DNA from 4 places in the Streptomyces sp. NPDC094448 genome. Region 4 is predicted to be linked to each of the others. Evidence: riboswitches for the same ligand, from Rfam matches in the RefSeq annotation. Region 4 holds a riboswitch; each other region holds the start of a gene.
The links. A riboswitch is a leader RNA that binds a small molecule or an ion and turns the genes downstream of it on or off. The one in region 4 is predicted to bind cobalamin.

Region 1 (4,081 bases), on a different contig from region 4:
AACGGCGCGACCTTCACGCCCTGCCGGGCCAGCCAGCGGCAGATGCCCGCGGTGACCACGCTCTTGCCCGCGTCCGAGGTCGTCCCGGCGACCAGCAGCCCGCCGCCCCGCCTACGGCCCTCCATCACCACCGCCTCCTTTCCGTACCGCCGTCTCCGATGTCCTGATGCGCGGCTCCGCCCCCGCCGGGCCGTGACGGACCCGTACCCGTGCAGTCACCGTCCGCGCAGGCGCCGACCGTGGCCCCGGAAGGCACTACGGCCGGACCCGCCCGCCGGCAGCGGAACCGGATCCCATGCTGAGCCCCACGCCCGAATCCCGTCGGAGCCTGTGGACTACCGCCCGCTCCGGGAAAAATCCGTCACCCTCTGTCGTCCCGGATCTCCCGGTCGTCCCAACTGCCCCAGTCGACTCGACTGCCCGAGCCGATCCCACTGCCCGATCCGGCGCGACTGCCCGAGCCGGCCCGCCGCCCACCGTCCGGCCACGCACACTCCGAGCGCCAGCGCGCCCACCCGCCGCGAAAGCCGTACCGCACGTTCGATGTCCCCGACCTCGACCGGCCGCGCGTCGCCGTTGAGGACCGCCCGGTGTTCGACCCGGCCGCCGTACGAGAGCGTGCCGCCGAGCCGTACCCCCAGAGCACCCGCGAACGACGCCTCGACCGGGCCCGCGTTGGGACTGGGATGCCCGTGCGCGTCCGCCCGCCAGGCCCGTACCGCACCCCGCGGGTCGTCGCCCGTGGCGACCGCGAGGGCCGCCGTGAGCCTGGCCCCCGGCCAGCCCGCCGCATCGTCGAGCCGGGCCGCCGCCCAGCCGAACCGGCGGTACCGCGGCGAGCGGTGCCCCACCATGGCGTCCAGCGTGTTCACGGCCCGGAAGCCGACGAGCCCCGGCGCCCCGGCCACGGCTCCCCACAGCAGGGCGCCCACCACCGCGTCGGAGGTGTTTTCGGCGACGGACTCCACCACGGCACGGGCGATCTCCGGCCCGTCCAGTGCCTGCGGATCCCGCCCGCACAGATGCGGCAGCCGCGTCCGGGCGGCTTCGAGGTCCCCGGCCGCCAGCGCGTCCCCCACCGCCCGAGCCTCCCGGGCCAGGGACGTACCGCCGACCACGGCCCAGGTGGCGGCAGCGGTCAGCGCGGCGGACGCCAGCGGGCGGCGGCGCAGGGCGCGCGCAGCACCCGCCGCCACGGCGACGGCGCCGCCCGCGCACACAGCGGTGTGGAGCGCGCCCCGGCCCCGGTGGTCACGCCACAGCAGCCGCTCGGCCGCGCCCGCGGCCCGCCCGAACACGGCGACGGGATGCCCGCGGCGGGGATCGCCGAGCAGCAGATCACCGAGGAGTCCCGCCGTGGCGCCGTACGCGAAGATCCGGTCGGCCCTCATGGGTCAGTGCCCGGAGGGGGCGGAGGAGCGGCCCGGGTGAACGCCCGCGCGGGCATCCCCACAGGTGCCTGCGGCGGTCGGGGCATGGGAAACCCCGGGCGGGCCGAAGGGGGAGCGGCTGGTGCCCGGGGGAGAGCCGGTGGCGCCGGAGAGGGGGTCGACAGGTCCGGAGGGACCGAGGGGGCTCGGCGGGGCAGAACCGTTGCCGCGCATGGCGAATGTCCTCACTCAGGGTGTCCGCGCCCTGGTTCGACGTGAACGGAGGCGAGAGTTCCTGGCTCCCGGGGACCTTCTCCCCGGTGACAGTGGCGGGACCGCGCCGGATTCGCACCGGCTTCCTCCACTGCCTCCGTAATGGCCCCGGCAGTCCACCACGGGGTGAGAACAGCCGTCAACTCGCCGTTGACCTGCGACGGAGCGGTGTGCGCAGAGCCACATACAAGGCCTGTCAAGCGCCCCGGCGACCCGACGGACCACGGACACACACGACGGACGCACGACAGCCGGGCCCGGCACCACGAGGGTGCCGGGCCCGGCTGTCGCCGCCACAAGGGCGGCATCCGGATCAGAAGCCCATCGGCAGCGGCCCCAAGCCGACCGAGCGGACCAAGCCGACCAAGCCGACCAAAGCCGACCAGGGTCGATCGGAACAGATCAGGGCTGACGGCGGTCGACCGGAGCCGATCGGACAGTGATCAGGTGACGATCAGATAGATGCCGTACGACACGGCGAGCGCGCAGGCCGCGAAGCAGGCGTAGGCGCCGGTACGGGGCAGGACCGTCGAACCACCCTTGGCGGCGGCCGCGTCCTGCTTGGTCAGGGCGATGACTCCGAGGGAGAACAGGCCCACCAGGGCGACGGTGCCGACGAGGCTGACACCGAAGACGGAGCCCAGGGCTTCCCAGTCGATTTTCATGCTGATCTGTCCTTACACCGCGGCCGGGCTGGCCGGGCCGGTCTCGGGGGCCGACGACGCGGCGGAGGGGGAGGAGTGGATGGTGGCCTTCAGCTCGCCGCTCTCGGCGCCGGCGGGCGGCGGCGGGGTGACGGCGGCGATGGCGGTGGTGACAACACCGGGGGACTCGGCGCCGGCCGGCTCGTCGACGTCGTTCACGTTGGTGTGGTCGACGACCTGGCGGCGGGAGATCACCCAGATCGCGGCGGAGGAGGCCACGAGGAAGACCGCCACGGCGGCCACGCCCCAGTCGCCCTGCTTGGTCACGTACTCGGAGGCGGCGGCGACCAGACCGGCGGCCGGGAGGGTCAGACCCCAGGCGACGAACATCCGGGTGGCGGTGGACCAGCGGACCACACCGCCCTTGCGGCCGAGGCCCGAGCCCATCACGGCACCGGAGCAGGAGTGCGTGGTGGAGAGGGAGAAGCCGAGGTTGGAGGAGGCGAGGATGACCGTCGCCGCGCTGGTCTGGGCGGCGAAGCCCTGCTGCGGCTGGAGGTCGGTCAGGCCCTTGCCCATGGTGCGGATGATGCGCCAGCCACCGAGGTAGGTGCCGAGGGCGATGGCGACACCGGCGGAGACGATGACCCACATCGGGGGGTTGGAACCGGGGGCAAGGATGTCACCGGCGACCAGGGCCAGGGTGATGACACCCATGGTCTTCTGGGCGTCGTTGGTGCCGTGGGCCAGGGAGACCAGGCCCGCGGAGGCGATCTGACCCGCCTTGTACCCCTTGTCGGTGCTCTTCTGGTCGGTGTTGCGGCCGATGCGGTACGTCAGCCGGGTGCCGAGGTAACCGGCTATGCCCGCGACCAGCGGTGCCGCGATCGCCGGGATCAGGACCTTGGTGATCACCGTGCCGCCGTTGACCGAGCTGAAGCCGACGGAAGCGACGGTGGCGCCGATCAGACCGCCCATCAGGGCGTGCGAGGAACTGGACGGCAGTCCGACCAGCCACGTCAGCAGATTCCAGAGGATGGCGCCGACGAGCGCCGCGAAGATGACTTCTGGGGTGATGCCTGCCTCGTCGACGATGCCACTGGAGATCGTCTTGGCGACCTCCACGGACAGGAACGCGCCGACGAGGTTGAGCACGGCGGACATCGCCACCGCGGTCTTGGGCTTCATGGCGCCGGTCGAGATGGTGGTGGCCATCGCGTTGGCGGTGTCGTGGAAACCGTTCGTGAAATCGAACACGAGAGCCGTCACGATCACAATCGCGAGCAGCAGCGTGATGTGTTCCATTTACCCAGGCAATCTTTGGAGGTCAGTGGCTCGCCGAAGGTAAGTAACCTGGGTGAACGGAAGGTGAACTGGGGCCGGACTGGGGGTGACCCCAAGCGGTTCTCATCATTCCGTTTTGGTTGCGGAGGCCGCTCCGGAGGCCTGGAGTCCGGGTGTGGCAACCCTCCACTGAGTGAAAAGTGCCGTTCATCCGATCTTGCGGTGATATCCATCACGGGGCTTCTATCCCGCGGGGGCACCGGCTGACAGGATCGCCCCATGACCCGAGCGACCGCACACGCGTCCGACAGTGCCATCGAACAGACCTGGCGCCAACTCGTCGCCACGGCCCGCCGTACGGCCTCGGAGGGGCTCGTCGTGGGGACCTCCGGCAATGTCTCGGCCCGGGTGGGGCCACTGGTCCTCGTCACCCCGAGCGGAGTGCCGTACGACCGCCTTACGGACGGTGACGTCACCGCCGTCGACCTCGACGGGCGCCGGGTCCTCGGA
Region 2 (4,081 bases), on a different contig from region 4:
GTCCGTCGAGAACCCAGACCTCGTCTCCGCGTACGGCGGGCAGCTCCGCCCAGCCCGGCAGCGCCGTCAGCAGTTCCCGCCCCCGCTCCGTGCGCTCCGGGCTGAAGCCGCACGGCAGAAGAAGGAGAACCTCGGGCCGGGCGGCGACCACGTCCTGCCACGTCATCGGCTTGGTGTGCTCGCCGGGCGCCGCCAGGAGGGGCAGTCCGCCCGCGTGGGTGATCTGCTCGGGGACCCAGTGGCCGGCCGGCCAGAGCGGGTCCAGCCACTCGATGGCCACGACCCGCGGGCGGCGACGGCCCGCCGTCGCCTCGCGTACCGCCGCCAGCCGGGCGGAAAGCTCCGTATGACGCAGCCGTGCCGCGCTCTCGACTCCGAGGAGTTCCCCCACCCGGACCAGGCATTCCAGGACATCGTCCAGGGTCCGGGGTTCGAGGCTGAGGACGCGGGCCTCGCCCTCCATCAGGCGGACCGCCCGCGAGACCGAGGTGTAGGAGACGGCGCATACATCGCAGAGGTCCTGGGTGAGGATCACATCGGGGGCGAGCCCGGCGAGCGCGTCGGTGTCCAGGCTGTAGAGCGACGAGCCGGAGTGCCGGGATCCGCCCACCGCATCCGAGATCTCCCGGCTGGTCAGCGCATCCGCGGAGAATTCCGCGGCGGTGACGACGGGTACGGGCGCCACGTCCTCGGGAGGCCAGTCGCACTCATGGGTACGCCCCACGAGATCACCCGCGAGGCCCAGTGCGGCGACGATGTCGGTCGCGGCCGGAAGGAGCGAGACGATACGCATGGCCAGACCTTACGTCCCCCGGGGGAGTGGCGGGGTGGACTTGCTAGGACGTCCAACTATATCGTCGGAGGCAGTACCCGCGGTGCAGGGAAGCCGGTGTGAATCCGGCACGGTCCCGCCACTGTGACCGGGGAGTGCGCGCTCCAGCGAGATGAGCCACTGACGGGAGGACCGTCGGGAAGGCCGGAACGCGTGCGGAGATCCGGGAGTCAGGATACCGGCCGTGGGTTTGTTCCGTGTTGTCCACGAGGATGGAGCAGACACGCATGGCAACGGTCCGTATCCATGGCCCTGTTGATCCGGCGAAGCACGCGCGCTCTGTGACCGGTGATTAGCCCTCGCGGCCTCCGTCTGCGCGTTCACGGCTGATCCCGCCACCACCGCCCGAGCGGCGTCGTGACGCGGCTCCGCCGTGCCATCCCCGGATCCACCTGACGAGAGCAGGCTTCCATGGTCCGTGAACTGACACACTTCACCGGCGGCAAGCGAACTCCCGGCACCTCCGGACTCTATGCCGACGTGTACGACCCCAATACCGGACAGGTCCAGGCGAAGGTGCCCCTGGCCGGGCGGGACGAGGTCCGCGCGGCCGTTGCCGACGCCGCCCGGGCGCAGACTGAGTGGGGTGCCTGGAACCCGCAGCGGCGGGCCCGGGTGCTGATGCGGTTCCTCCAGCTTGTGGAGGGCGAGCGCGAGGCCCTCGCCCGGCTGCTCTCCGCCGAGCACGGGAAGACGATCGCCGACGCACAGGGGGACCTCCAGCGGGGACTGGACGTGGTGGAGTTCGCCGTCGGCATCCCCCACCTGCTGAAGGGGGACTTCACCGACAGCGCCGGCACCGGCATCGACGTCCACTCACTTCGGGCTCCGCTCGGGGTCATCGCGGGCATCACGCCGTTCAACTTCCCGGCGATGATCCCGCTGTGGCAGGCCGCACCGGCCCTTGCCTGCGGTAACTCGTTCATCCTCAAGCCCTCGGAGCGCGACCCCTCGGTCCCGCTCCGGCTCGCCGAGCTCTTCCTGGAGGCGGGACTGCCGCCCGGGGTGTTCAACGTCGTCAATGGAGCCAAAGACGCCGTGGACACGCTCCTGGAGGACTCCCGGGTGCAGGCCCTGGGCTTCGTGGGATCCACCCCCGTAGCGGCCCATGTCTACGCCACCGCCGCCGCCCGGGGGAAACGGGCCCAGTGCTTCGGCGGCGCCAAGAACCACATGATCGTGATGCCCGACGCCGACCTCGACCAGGCCGTCGATGCCCTCATCGGCGCCGGATACGGCTCGGCCGGGGAACGCTGCATGGCCATCTCGGTGGCCGTACCCGTGGGCGAGGAGACCGCCGACGCGCTCGTCGCCCGTCTCAAGGAACGGGTCGGAACCCTGCGGATCGGCCGCTCCGACGACCCCGCCGCGGACTTCGGCCCGCTCGTCAGCCGGGACGCACTCGACCGGGTCCGCCGCTCTGTGGACACCGGAGTCGATGAGGGCGCCGAACTCGTCGTCGACGGGCGGGGTTTCACCCTGGAGGGCCACGAGGACGGGTTCTTCGCCGGCGCCTCCCTCTTCGACCGGGTCTCACCGTCGATGAGGATCTACCGAGAGGAGATTTTCGGCCCGGTGCTGTCGGTGGTCCGCGCCGCCGGCTACGAGGACGCCCTGCGACTGCCGAGCGAGCATCCCTACGGCAACGGAGTCGCGATCTTCACCCGCGACGGGGACACCGCCCGCGACTTCACCCGCCGGGTCGACACCGGCATGGTCGGCGTCAACGTACCCATCCCGGTCCCCGTCGCGTACCACACCTTCGGCGGCTGGAAGCGGTCCGGCTTCGGCGACCTCGGCCAGCACGGACCGGATGCCATCCGCTTCTGTACCCGCGCCAAGACCGTGACCTCCCGCTGGCCCTCGGGGGTCAAGGAAGGCGCGAGCTTCACGATCCCGACCATGGGGTGACGGCCATGACCACGACCACCCTCACCAGGGACCGGACCCTCACCGGCGACCAGCTCGCCCTCGCCGAGGTCACCCTCGACTTCGCCCAGAAACATCTTGCCCCGCACGCCGTCGCCTGGGACCGGGACAAATACTTCCCCGTCGACGCCCTGCGCAAGGCCGCCGCACTCGGTCTCGGCGGAATCTATGTCAGGGAGGACCACGGCGGCTCCGGACTGACCCGCAGCGACGGTGTGCTGATCTTCGAAGTGCTGGCCATCGGCTGTCCGTCCATTGCCGGGTACCTGTCCATCCACAACATGGTCGCCTGGATGATCGACCGATACGGCGACGACACCCAGCGGACCCGCTGGCTCCCTTCCCTGTGCACCGCCGGCACCCTGGGCAGCTACTGCCTCACCGAGCCGGGCACGGGTTCCGACGCTGCCGCCCTGACCACCCGTGCCGAACGGGACGGGGACGGCTACACGCTCACCGGGGTGAAGCAGTTCATCTCCGGAGCCGGCGCCACTGACGTCTACATCGTGATGGCCCGCACCGGCGGGGGCGGACCCGGCGGGATCTCCGCCTTCGTCGTAGAGAAGGACGACCCCGGACTCTCCTTCGGGCCCAACGAACACAAGATGGGCTGGAACGCCCAGCCCACCCGGCAGGTCGTCCTCGACGGCGTACAGGTGCCCGCCGACCGCAGGCTCGGCGCCGAGGGCGACGGCTTCCGCATCGCCATGAACGGACTCAACGGCGGACGTCTCGGCATCGCCGCCTGCTCCCTCGGCGGCGGACAGACCGCGCTGGACCGCAGCATCGCCCACCTCGCCGACCGGGAGGCGTTCGGAACGAGACTCATCGACGCCCAGGCGCTTCAGTTCCGCCTCGCCGACATGGCCACCGAACTCGCCGCGGCCCGCGCCCTCGTCCGCCAAGCCGCCCACGCCCTGGACCGGGACGACCCCCGGGCGCCACAGCTCTGCGCGATGGCCAAGCGATTCGCCACCGACACCGGCTACTCCGTCGCCGACCGCGCGCTTCAGCTCCACGGCGGCTACGGCTACCTCAGCGAGTACGGCATCGAGAAGATCGTCCGAGACCTGCGGGTCCACCGGATCCTGGAAGGAACGAACGAGATCATGCGCCTCATCGTGGCCCGGGGCATCACCGAGGCGGTCCGATGACCACCTCCCCGAACGACGACCCCGTCCTCCTGCGTACCGAAGGCCGCGCCGCCCACCTCACCCTCAACCGCCCCAGGGCCCTCAATGCCCTCACTCACGACATGGTCCGAACCCTGGCCGACGCTCTCGACCGCTGGGAGAAGGACCCGGCCGTGGAGACGATCGT
Region 3 (4,081 bases), on a different contig from region 4:
AGCAGGAAACGGCGGCGGTCGGCCTGTGTCTCCAGCTGGTCCAGCTTCTCGACGTGGTCCATCCACCGGAAGCAGAACTGGGCCTTCTCCCGGATGGAGGGGATGTTCTCGACCGCGGCGAAGGCGGCCGTACGGTCCTCCGGGTCGGGAAGGTAGGTGTCCAGCAGCGTCAGATAGAACTGGACGTGCACCGCCTCCTCGAAGAGCTGACGGCTCAGGTAGAGCCGCGCCTCCGGGGAGTTGATGTGCTTGTAGAGGGTGAGCACCAGATTGTTGGCGACGATGGAGTCACCGGTGGCGAAGAACGCCACCAGCCGGCCGATCAGATGCTGCTCGCCCGGGGTGAGCTTCGCCAGGTCGGCGACGTCGGAGTGGAGGTCTACCTCCTCCACCGTCCAGGTGTTCTTGATGGCGTCGCGGTACCGCTCGTAGAAGTCGGGGTAGCGCATCGGCCGCAGAGTGAGTTCGAAGCCCGGGTCCAGCAGATTCTGTACACGGGCGGGCGTTTCCGGGGTGGGCATTACTGGCAGGCCTCGCAGGACTCGGGGTTCTCCAGGGAGCAGGCGACCGCCTCTTCGGGGGTGACCTGCGCCGGAACGGGGACGGAGCCGGCGGTCGAACCGGTCGCGGCCCGGGCGATCCGGGTCGCGGGCCGGGACCGCAGGTAGTAGGTGGTCTTCAGCCCCTGCTTCCAGGCGTACGCGTACATCGAGCTGAGCTTCCCGATGGTCGGCGTCTCCAGGAACAGGTTCAGCGACTGCGACTGGTCGAGATAGGGAGTCCGGGCCGCCGCCATATCGATCAGACCGCGCTGCGGGATCTCCCACGCCGTCCGGTACAGCTCGCGGACATCGGCCGGGACCCAGGAGAAGCCCTGGACCGAACCGCTGGCGTCGCGCAGCGCCTCCCGGGTCTGCGCGTCCCAGACGCCGAGCTTCTTCAACTCCGCCACCAGGTAGGAGTTCACCTGGAGGAACTCTCCGGAGAGCGTCTCGCGCTTGAACAGGTTGGAGACCTGGGGCTCGATGCACTCGTACACGCCGGCGATGGACGCGATGGTCGCGGTCGGCGCGATTGCGAGCAGCAGGGAGTTCCGCATCCCGGTCCGGGCGATCCGGGCGCGCAGGGCCTCCCAGCGGTCCGGCCAGGCCGGCTCGGTGCCGTAGTGGTCGGGGTGCAGGACCCCGCGGGCGGCCCGGGTCTTCTCCCAGGCGGGGAAGGTGCCGTGGCGCTCGGCCAGATCGGCGGACGCCTCGTACGCGGCGAGCATGATCCGCTCGGCGATCCGGGTCGACAGGGCGCGGGCCTCGGGGGAGTCGAAGGGCAGCCGGAGCTGGAAGAAGACGTCCTGGAGGCCCATGGCGCCCAGGCCGACCGGCCGCCAGCGGGTGTTGGAGCGCCCGGCCTGCTCGGTCGGGTAGAAGTTGATGTCCACGACCCGGTCGAGGAAGGTCACGGCGGTACGGACGGTGGCGTCCAGCCGCTCCCAGTCGATATCGCCGCCGACGACGAAGGCGCCCAGATTGACCGAGCCCAGATTGCAGACCGCGGTCTCGCCGTCGTCGGTGACTTCGAGGATCTCGGTGCAGAGGTTCGACGAGTGGACCGTGTGGCCCTTCTCGGCGGTCTGGTTGGCGGTGCGGTTGGCGGCGTCCTTGAAGGTCATCCAGCCGTTGCCGGTCTGGGCGAGGGTCCGCATCATCCGGCCGTACAGATCACGCGCGGGCATGGTCTTGCGGGCCAGGCCCTTCGCCTCGGCGGCCCGGTAGGCGGCGTCGAACTCGTCGCCCCAGAGGTCGACCAGCTCGGGGGTGTCGGCGGGGGAGAAGAGCGACCACTCGGCGTCGTCCGCGACCCGGCGCATGAACTCGTCCGGGACCCAGTGCGCCAGATTGAGGTTGTGGGTGCGCCGGGCGTCCTCGCCGGTGTTGTCGCGCAGCTCCAGGAACTCCTCGATGTCCGCGTGCCAGGTCTCCAGGTAGACCGCGGCGGCGCCCTTGCGGCGGCCGCCCTGGTTCACCGCGGCGACCGAGGCGTCGAGGGTCTTCAGGAACGGGACGATGCCGTTGGAGTGCCCGTTGGTGCCGCGGATCAGGGAGCCGCGGGCCCGGATCCTGGAGTACGACAGCCCGATACCGCCGGCGTGCTTGGAGAGCCGGGCGACCTGGTGGTAGCGGTCGTAGATGGAGTCCAGCTCGTCGAGCGGGGAGTCCAGCAGATAGCAGGAGGACATCTGCGGGTGGCGGGTGCCGGAGTTGAAGAGCGTCGGCGACGAGGGCAGATAGTCCAGCCGGCTCATCAGCCCGTACAGCGCGACGACCTCGTCCAGGGCGCGTACCCCGTCGTCCTCCGCGAGCCCGCAGGCGACCCGGAGCATAAAGTGCTGCGGGGTCTCGATCACTTGGCGGGTGATGGGGTGGCGCAGCAGATAGCGGCTGTAGAGGGTGCGCAGCCCGAAGTAGCCGAAGCGGTCGTCGGCGGCCGGGTCGATCGTCGCGTCGAGCCGCTCCGCGTACCGCTCCACGAAGGCGGCGGTACGGTCCGCGATCAGGCCCTCGGCATGCCCCACCCGCACCGAGGCGGTGAAGGAGACGGAGCCCTGGCCCGCGGCCTCGGCGGCGATGGTCCGGGTCAGCAGCCGGGCGGCCAGCCGGGAGTAGGCGGGATCCTCGGAGATCAGGCCCGCGGCGGCGTCGGTGGCGAGCTGATGGAGTTCCGCCACGTCCGATCCGGGGTGCCGGCCGCGGAGCGCGGCGGCGGCCACCCTGCCGGGGTCGGTGTCCGGCAGATCGGCGGTGAGGTCGGTCAGGGTCCGCAGCAGGGCGGTCCCCGGCCCGTCCTCGGGCGTCGCGGCAGGGGTCCCGGGGGTCTGCCCGGGAAACTGCTGGGCGGTGCCTGAAGCCGGATCGGCTGGCGCGATGGTCACGTGGTGCTCTCCCTCGCTCGGCTCGCGGGCCGTCGGCGGGGGAGGGGTGGGCAGGCCGGGTGTACCCGGAAACGGGCAGCACGCACGGCGTCCACCGGCCCAACCGCGAGGCCCGGACGTCTCGGCACCCGGGTCGGACGATCCGGGTGCGCTGTCGGCAGACGGCCGGACTTGCCCTGGCATGACAAAGCACGCAGAAGCACACCGTTGCGGGACAGTTCCGGATTCGCACCGGATTCCTCTGCGGTGACAGCGAGATGAGCATACATGTGGGGGCACCGCCGAAGCGGTGCCCCCACATGTTGTGTCGCGCCTCTCATACTCCCGTACGGTTCGGGGCCGCCCGCGCCCGTGTCCGGGCGCCTGCGGGGACGGCCGGTCCCCTGCCCGGGACGGCCCGCCCGAGCCCCTCCAAGGGGCACGGTGCTCCTTCCCGGGCTGGGCGAGGTGAAGGTTCTAGGGGCAATGGGGGGACCCCCAGCGCCCCTGGGTACCCGGCCTTGCCCACCCCGGGAAGGGGACCGGCCCCGGAGCGGGAGGCTTCGGGGCCGGGCGGGTCGGAAAAGGAACTGCTCAGTCCTGGGGGCGGCGCAGACGGGCGACGAACTTGTAGCGGTCGCCGCGGTACACCGACCGCACCCACTCCACCGGCTCCCCCTGCGCGTCCAGCGAGTGCCGCGACAGCATCAGCATCGGCAGCCCGACGTCCGTACCGAGCAGCCCCGCCTCGCGCGGTGTCGCCAGGGACGTCTCGATGGTCTCCTCCGCCTCGGCGAGACGGACGTCGTAGACCTCGGCCAGTGCCGTATAGAGGGAGGTGTACTTGACCAGGCTGCGCCGGAGCGCCGGGAAGCGCTTGGCCGACAGATGGGTGGTCTCGATGGCCATCGGCTCACCGCTGGCCAGCCGGAGCCGTTCGATCCGCAGGACCCGGCCGCCGGTGGAGATGTCGAGCAGCCCCGCGAGGGTGTCGTCCGCGGTGACGTACCCGATGTCGAGGAGCTGGGAGGCGGGTTCCAGGCCCTGGGCCTTCATGTCCTCCGTGTACGAGGTCAGTTGAAGTGCCTGGGAGACCTTGGGCTTGGCGACGAACGTTCCCTTGCCCTGGATGCGTTCCAGCCGGCCTTCGACGACCAGCTCCTGGAGCGCCTGGCG
Region 4 (4,081 bases):
GTCGAGGAAGTCCACGATCCCGCGGAGCTTGGCGTTGTCGTGCCCGGTGGCGGCGAGCGCGAAGGCACCGTCGATGGTCAGTCCGAAATCGGCGCGCCCGGTGGCTGGTACGGGGTAGTAGCGGCCGCGGACCAGCTGCTTCGGGGCGGTGAGATAGGCCACGCCCTTCTTCAGGTCGGGGCCCTTGCCGGGACCGGGGCCGGGGCCGCCGGGGTCCGGCCCGCCCGGCTCGGCCGGATTCTCCGGATCCGCCGGGATCACCTTGGCGACCAGGTTCAGCAGATCGGTGCCGGTGCCCGCCAGCGCGGCCGGTTCGGTGGGGTAGAGATGCGGTTCCAGGGCGAGTTCGTCGGAGCTGAAACCACCGAGCGGGAACTGCCGGCCGGCCAGCCAGGCGACGGCCTTGTCCGCGCGGGCCTTGTCGCCCGTCGCCCGCAGCACCTGCGCGGCGAGGGCCGTGGTGGTGACATCGGCGGCATTGGTGCTGTCGGTGTAGCCGGGGAGGGAACCGTCCGCCCGCTGCTGTCCCTTGAGTTCTTCCAGGGTCTCGGCCAGGGCCCCGTCGAAGCCGCCCGCCGCGTGCAGCGCCAGGGCGATCCACGCGGTCGCGGCCGGTTCGCCGTCGCAGTACTGGCCGGGCGGGTTCAGCATGCTGCCGTGACCTCCGCCGGGGCAGTCCAGCCGGGTCAGCCGGGCGACCGCGGACTCCGGGGGCTCCACCCCCGCACGGACCAGGGCCAGCACCGCCATCGCCTGTGCCTCGGTGGTCCCGGCCCCGCGGAAGTCGCCCGCGGCCGAGCAGCCCTCCTGTGGGGCTCCGGGCGCCGGCTCGGGGCAGACCGCCGCCAGCAGACCGCCGATCAGATCATGGCCGCCGAAGTCCCGCGGATCCTTCTCGACGATCTTCGCCAGGAGTGCGAGCCGGGCCGCGGCCTCCGCGTTCGGCGGCTGGTCGGTGCCCTGCGGATAGGCATAGGCGGTGGTACGGCCGCGGAGATACGCCGAGACCCGGTCCAGGACCGCGCTCTTGCCCACCGTAGCGGCCAGGGCATAGGCCGCCTTGACGGTCAGCAGGTCACTGGGCTCGCCCGGGGAGGTCTCCACCCGCTCGCCGCCGGTCAGCCGCTGCTGCACCCAGCCGCCCGCCGCCCGGGTGCGGACCTCCGCCGGGCCGTTGCCCGCCCGGATCTGGTCCGGGCTGAACGACGGCTTCGCACCGCCGCCCCCGATCTCCGTGGCACCGAACACCCAGGCGTCCACATCGCCCGGCCTCAGCTGCCGGGACATTGCCCCCAGACTGCTGTAGCGCCAGTCCTTGGTGCCCTTCGCCGCCACCCAGTAAGACCAGTAGGCGTCGGCGCCCGGGGTGTCCTTGCACTTCTCCCGGTCCGGCGTCGGAAACTGCTTGCCGTCCGGGGCCGCGGCATGACCGATCCGGCAGATGAACGCGGGACCGTCGTGCTCGGTGCCCGCGGTGCTGAACCCGCCGGTCTTCAGCAGTTCGTACCCCGTCGTCGGAGTCGGGTCGCAGCCGCGGACCACGGGCCCCTCGAACGCGCCGAAGTCGACCGCAACGATCGCGCCCTTCGACGGAGTGCACTTCTCCGGCGCGTCGGCGGCCGCGGGCGGAGCGGCGGCGTACAGCCCGCCCGAGCAGAGCACCAGCAGCGCCACCGCCCCGGCCGCCCAGGAGCGCGGGCTCCGCCACCGGCCGCCGCGCCCGTCTGTCCCTTGGTTCGTCCCCACCCCGGCCCCCCGTTTTCGTCCGCGCGGGCACGGCACGTGGCGGGGGCGGCCCCGCACGGGCCGGAGTGCGTCACTCCGCCGGAGGCCGGTCGACCACGCCGTAGTCCGCGACGGCGTTTCTCGCTGCATCGAGCGCCCGTCCCAGGCAGTCCGGCTCGTCCGCCGCCCGGCGGACTCACGGTTGCGGGTCAGCGCCGGATTTCCACCGGCTTCCCCTGGACATGAGCATGTATCAGCCGGATTGGAACATGTGGCCGAAGGGGGCGTCAAGGTGACCTGAATCCCACCGCCCCGCGGGGCCTCCGGTGAAACCGGCACGGTGGCGCGGCAGTTGCGCCTCAGGTACCGTCCAGGGCTGTCACATGGGGGAATCCGGTGTGAATCCGGAACTGACGCGCAACGGTGTGGGACGGCGGAAACCGTGCCGAGTCCGAATGCCCATGCGGCTCGCACCACTCAGGAAGCCGTTACCTCGCGTTCGGACGGCGGCCCAGCGGCCCCCACGGCCCCGGTGAGCCCCGGGCCCGGCGGACGGTGCGCCCGGCCGGCGTCCCCCATCACAGGAGCAGGCCACATGCCCCGTAGCGCAACCACCGCACCGATGCCCCGCGCCGCACTGCGCGCCCTGGTCGCCACCACCGCCGCGGCCGCCGCCCTCGCCGCCGCGACACTGCCCGCCACGGCGACCTCCACCCCCGCCCAGATAGCCACCTCCAAGACCAACGGCGTCGCCTATCTGAAGACCCTCCAGGCCGCCGACGGCTCCTACGCGGGCTCCGGACTCTCCAGCGAATGGGCGTTCAGCGCCTTCGCCGCCGCCGGTACGGCCGTCGTGGACGTCGCCCCGGGCGGCGACACCACCAAGAACGCCCGGACCGTCTACCGCAACCTCCTCGCCACCGCCGCCTGGCCGTCCGCGACCCCGGTCGTCACCGACTACGAACGCGGCACCCTCAACGCCTACGCCGCCGGAATCGACCCGGCCCGGGTCTCCGCCTCCCGCAACCTCATCGCCGACGTCTACGGCTACTGGCAGACCGCCGAGGCCGGATACTTCGGCAACAGCGCCAACTACAACGGCACCGTCTTCGCCGGCCTGGCGCTCGCCGGCGCCAGAACCCAGACCGGCGGACAGCGCGTACCGCAGGCCCTCCTCGACACGATCGTCACCCGCATCCGCGCCAACCAGCACACCGACGGCGGCTGGGACTACCAGAAGGCCGAAGGCGACCCCGTCCGGCTGGCCGCACCCGGCGACGTCGACATGACCGGCGCCTCGATGGCCGCGCTCTGCGCCGCGGGCGTGCCCGCCACCGACCCCGATATCGTCCAGGCCCGTACCTTCCTGAAGAACAAGCTGGTCAACGCATCCGGCGCGTTCACCGCCATGTACGGCATCAACTCCAGCTCCAACGGCTGGGCCGTCTCCGGCCTCAACGCCTGCGGTATCAACCCCCAGACCGGCGACTTCCTCACCCCCGCCGGGAAGACCCCCGTCGACTTCCTCATCGCCCAGCAGTTCAACCCCGGCGGCGGCTTCCGCTACAAGCCCGCAGACGGCAGCCCCTCCGCCTACTCCTCCACCGACGCCCTGCGGGCCGTCGCGGGCGGCGGCTTCACCGCCGCCCCGCCGATCCCCACCGGCGGCGCCCCCCGCTGGGTCGCCCAGAGCGCCTTCACCTCCGGGACCGCCACCGAACTCGCCCTCACCGTCGACGACGGTACGGGTGCGCTCAAGGTCTGCTCGGTCGCCTTCACGCCCACCGGCAGCACGACCACCCTCGGGGCCGTCCTGGACGCGGCGGCCGGCGCCGCGACCCCGGCGGGCTGCGTCACCTCGGTGACCCCGTCCTCCGGCACCGGCACCGTCACCGCCGTCAACGGCACGGCCAACAGCGGAAGCAGCACCTGGAAGGCGAGCGTCGACGGATCCGCCTTCACCGCGGCCGCCCGCGACCGGGTCATCGGCATCGGCGACACCATCGCCCTGCGCTACGGCTCCTGATCCGGAGCGGGTACGGGCCGGGGCCGGCCGGCCCCGGCCCGTACCTCTGCCGCCCCGCCCGCTCCGCCCACCGGCCCGTACACACCGCCGGGCCGCCCCGCCATACTGGACCTCCGGGGAGCGGAAAGACCGACGGGGGCGACGGAAGGCAATGGCGGAGTCCAGGCTGATTCAGGACCGGTACCGGCTGGAGGAGGTGATCGGGCGCGGCGGCATGGGCGAGGTGTGGCGCGCCGTCGACGAGTCCCTGGGACGCAGCGTCGCGGTCAAATGCCTCAAGCCCGCAGGCCCCCACCACGACGCCTCCTTCTCCACCGTCCTGCGCGAACG

Region 1: linked by a shared signal. The riboswitch ahead of ACIQ9E_RS28710 (cobalamin biosynthesis protein) and the one ahead of ACIQ9E_RS25480 (prenyltransferase/squalene oxidase repeat-containing protein) in region 4 are both predicted to bind cobalamin.
Region 2: linked by a shared signal. The riboswitch ahead of ACIQ9E_RS26130 (CoA-acylating methylmalonate-semialdehyde dehydrogenase) and the one ahead of ACIQ9E_RS25480 (prenyltransferase/squalene oxidase repeat-containing protein) in region 4 are both predicted to bind cobalamin.
Region 3: linked by a shared signal. The riboswitch ahead of ACIQ9E_RS04945 (ribonucleoside-diphosphate reductase subunit alpha) and the one ahead of ACIQ9E_RS25480 (prenyltransferase/squalene oxidase repeat-containing protein) in region 4 are both predicted to bind cobalamin.

The regions. Positions count from the first base shown of each region.
Region 1 covers NZ_JBIWGU010000018.1:54,720-58,800, reverse strand. Annotated here, with positions in the region: gene ACIQ9E_RS28715 (cobyric acid synthase) at 1-125, opposite strand, end outside; gene ACIQ9E_RS28710 (cobalamin biosynthesis protein) at 336-1,391, opposite strand; cobalamin riboswitch at 1,640-1,771, opposite strand; gene ACIQ9E_RS28705 (hypothetical protein) at 2,087-2,308, opposite strand; gene ACIQ9E_RS28700 (anion permease) at 2,321-3,592, opposite strand; gene ACIQ9E_RS28695 (class II aldolase/adducin family protein) at 3,851-4,081, shown strand, end outside.
Region 2 covers NZ_JBIWGU010000015.1:39,429-43,509, forward strand. Annotated here, with positions in the region: gene ACIQ9E_RS26125 (cobalamin-binding protein) at 1-793, opposite strand, end outside; cobalamin riboswitch at 848-1,034, shown strand; gene ACIQ9E_RS26130 (CoA-acylating methylmalonate-semialdehyde dehydrogenase) at 1,244-2,743, shown strand; gene ACIQ9E_RS26135 (acyl-CoA dehydrogenase family protein) at 2,749-3,915, shown strand; gene ACIQ9E_RS26140 (enoyl-CoA hydratase/isomerase family protein) at 3,912-4,081, shown strand, end outside.
Region 3 covers NZ_JBIWGU010000002.1:340,167-344,247, reverse strand. Annotated here, with positions in the region: gene ACIQ9E_RS04950 (ribonucleotide-diphosphate reductase subunit beta) at 1-521, opposite strand, end outside; gene ACIQ9E_RS04945 (ribonucleoside-diphosphate reductase subunit alpha) at 521-2,926, opposite strand; cobalamin riboswitch at 3,065-3,227, opposite strand; gene ACIQ9E_RS04940 (GntR family transcriptional regulator) at 3,500-4,081, opposite strand, start outside.
Region 4 covers NZ_JBIWGU010000014.1:74,929-79,009, reverse strand. Annotated here, with positions in the region: gene ACIQ9E_RS25480 (prenyltransferase/squalene oxidase repeat-containing protein) at 1-1,746, opposite strand, end outside; cobalamin riboswitch at 1,873-2,002, opposite strand; cobalamin riboswitch at 2,112-2,186, shown strand; gene ACIQ9E_RS25475 (hypothetical protein) at 2,321-3,751, shown strand; gene ACIQ9E_RS25470 (tetratricopeptide repeat protein) at 3,903-4,081, shown strand, end outside.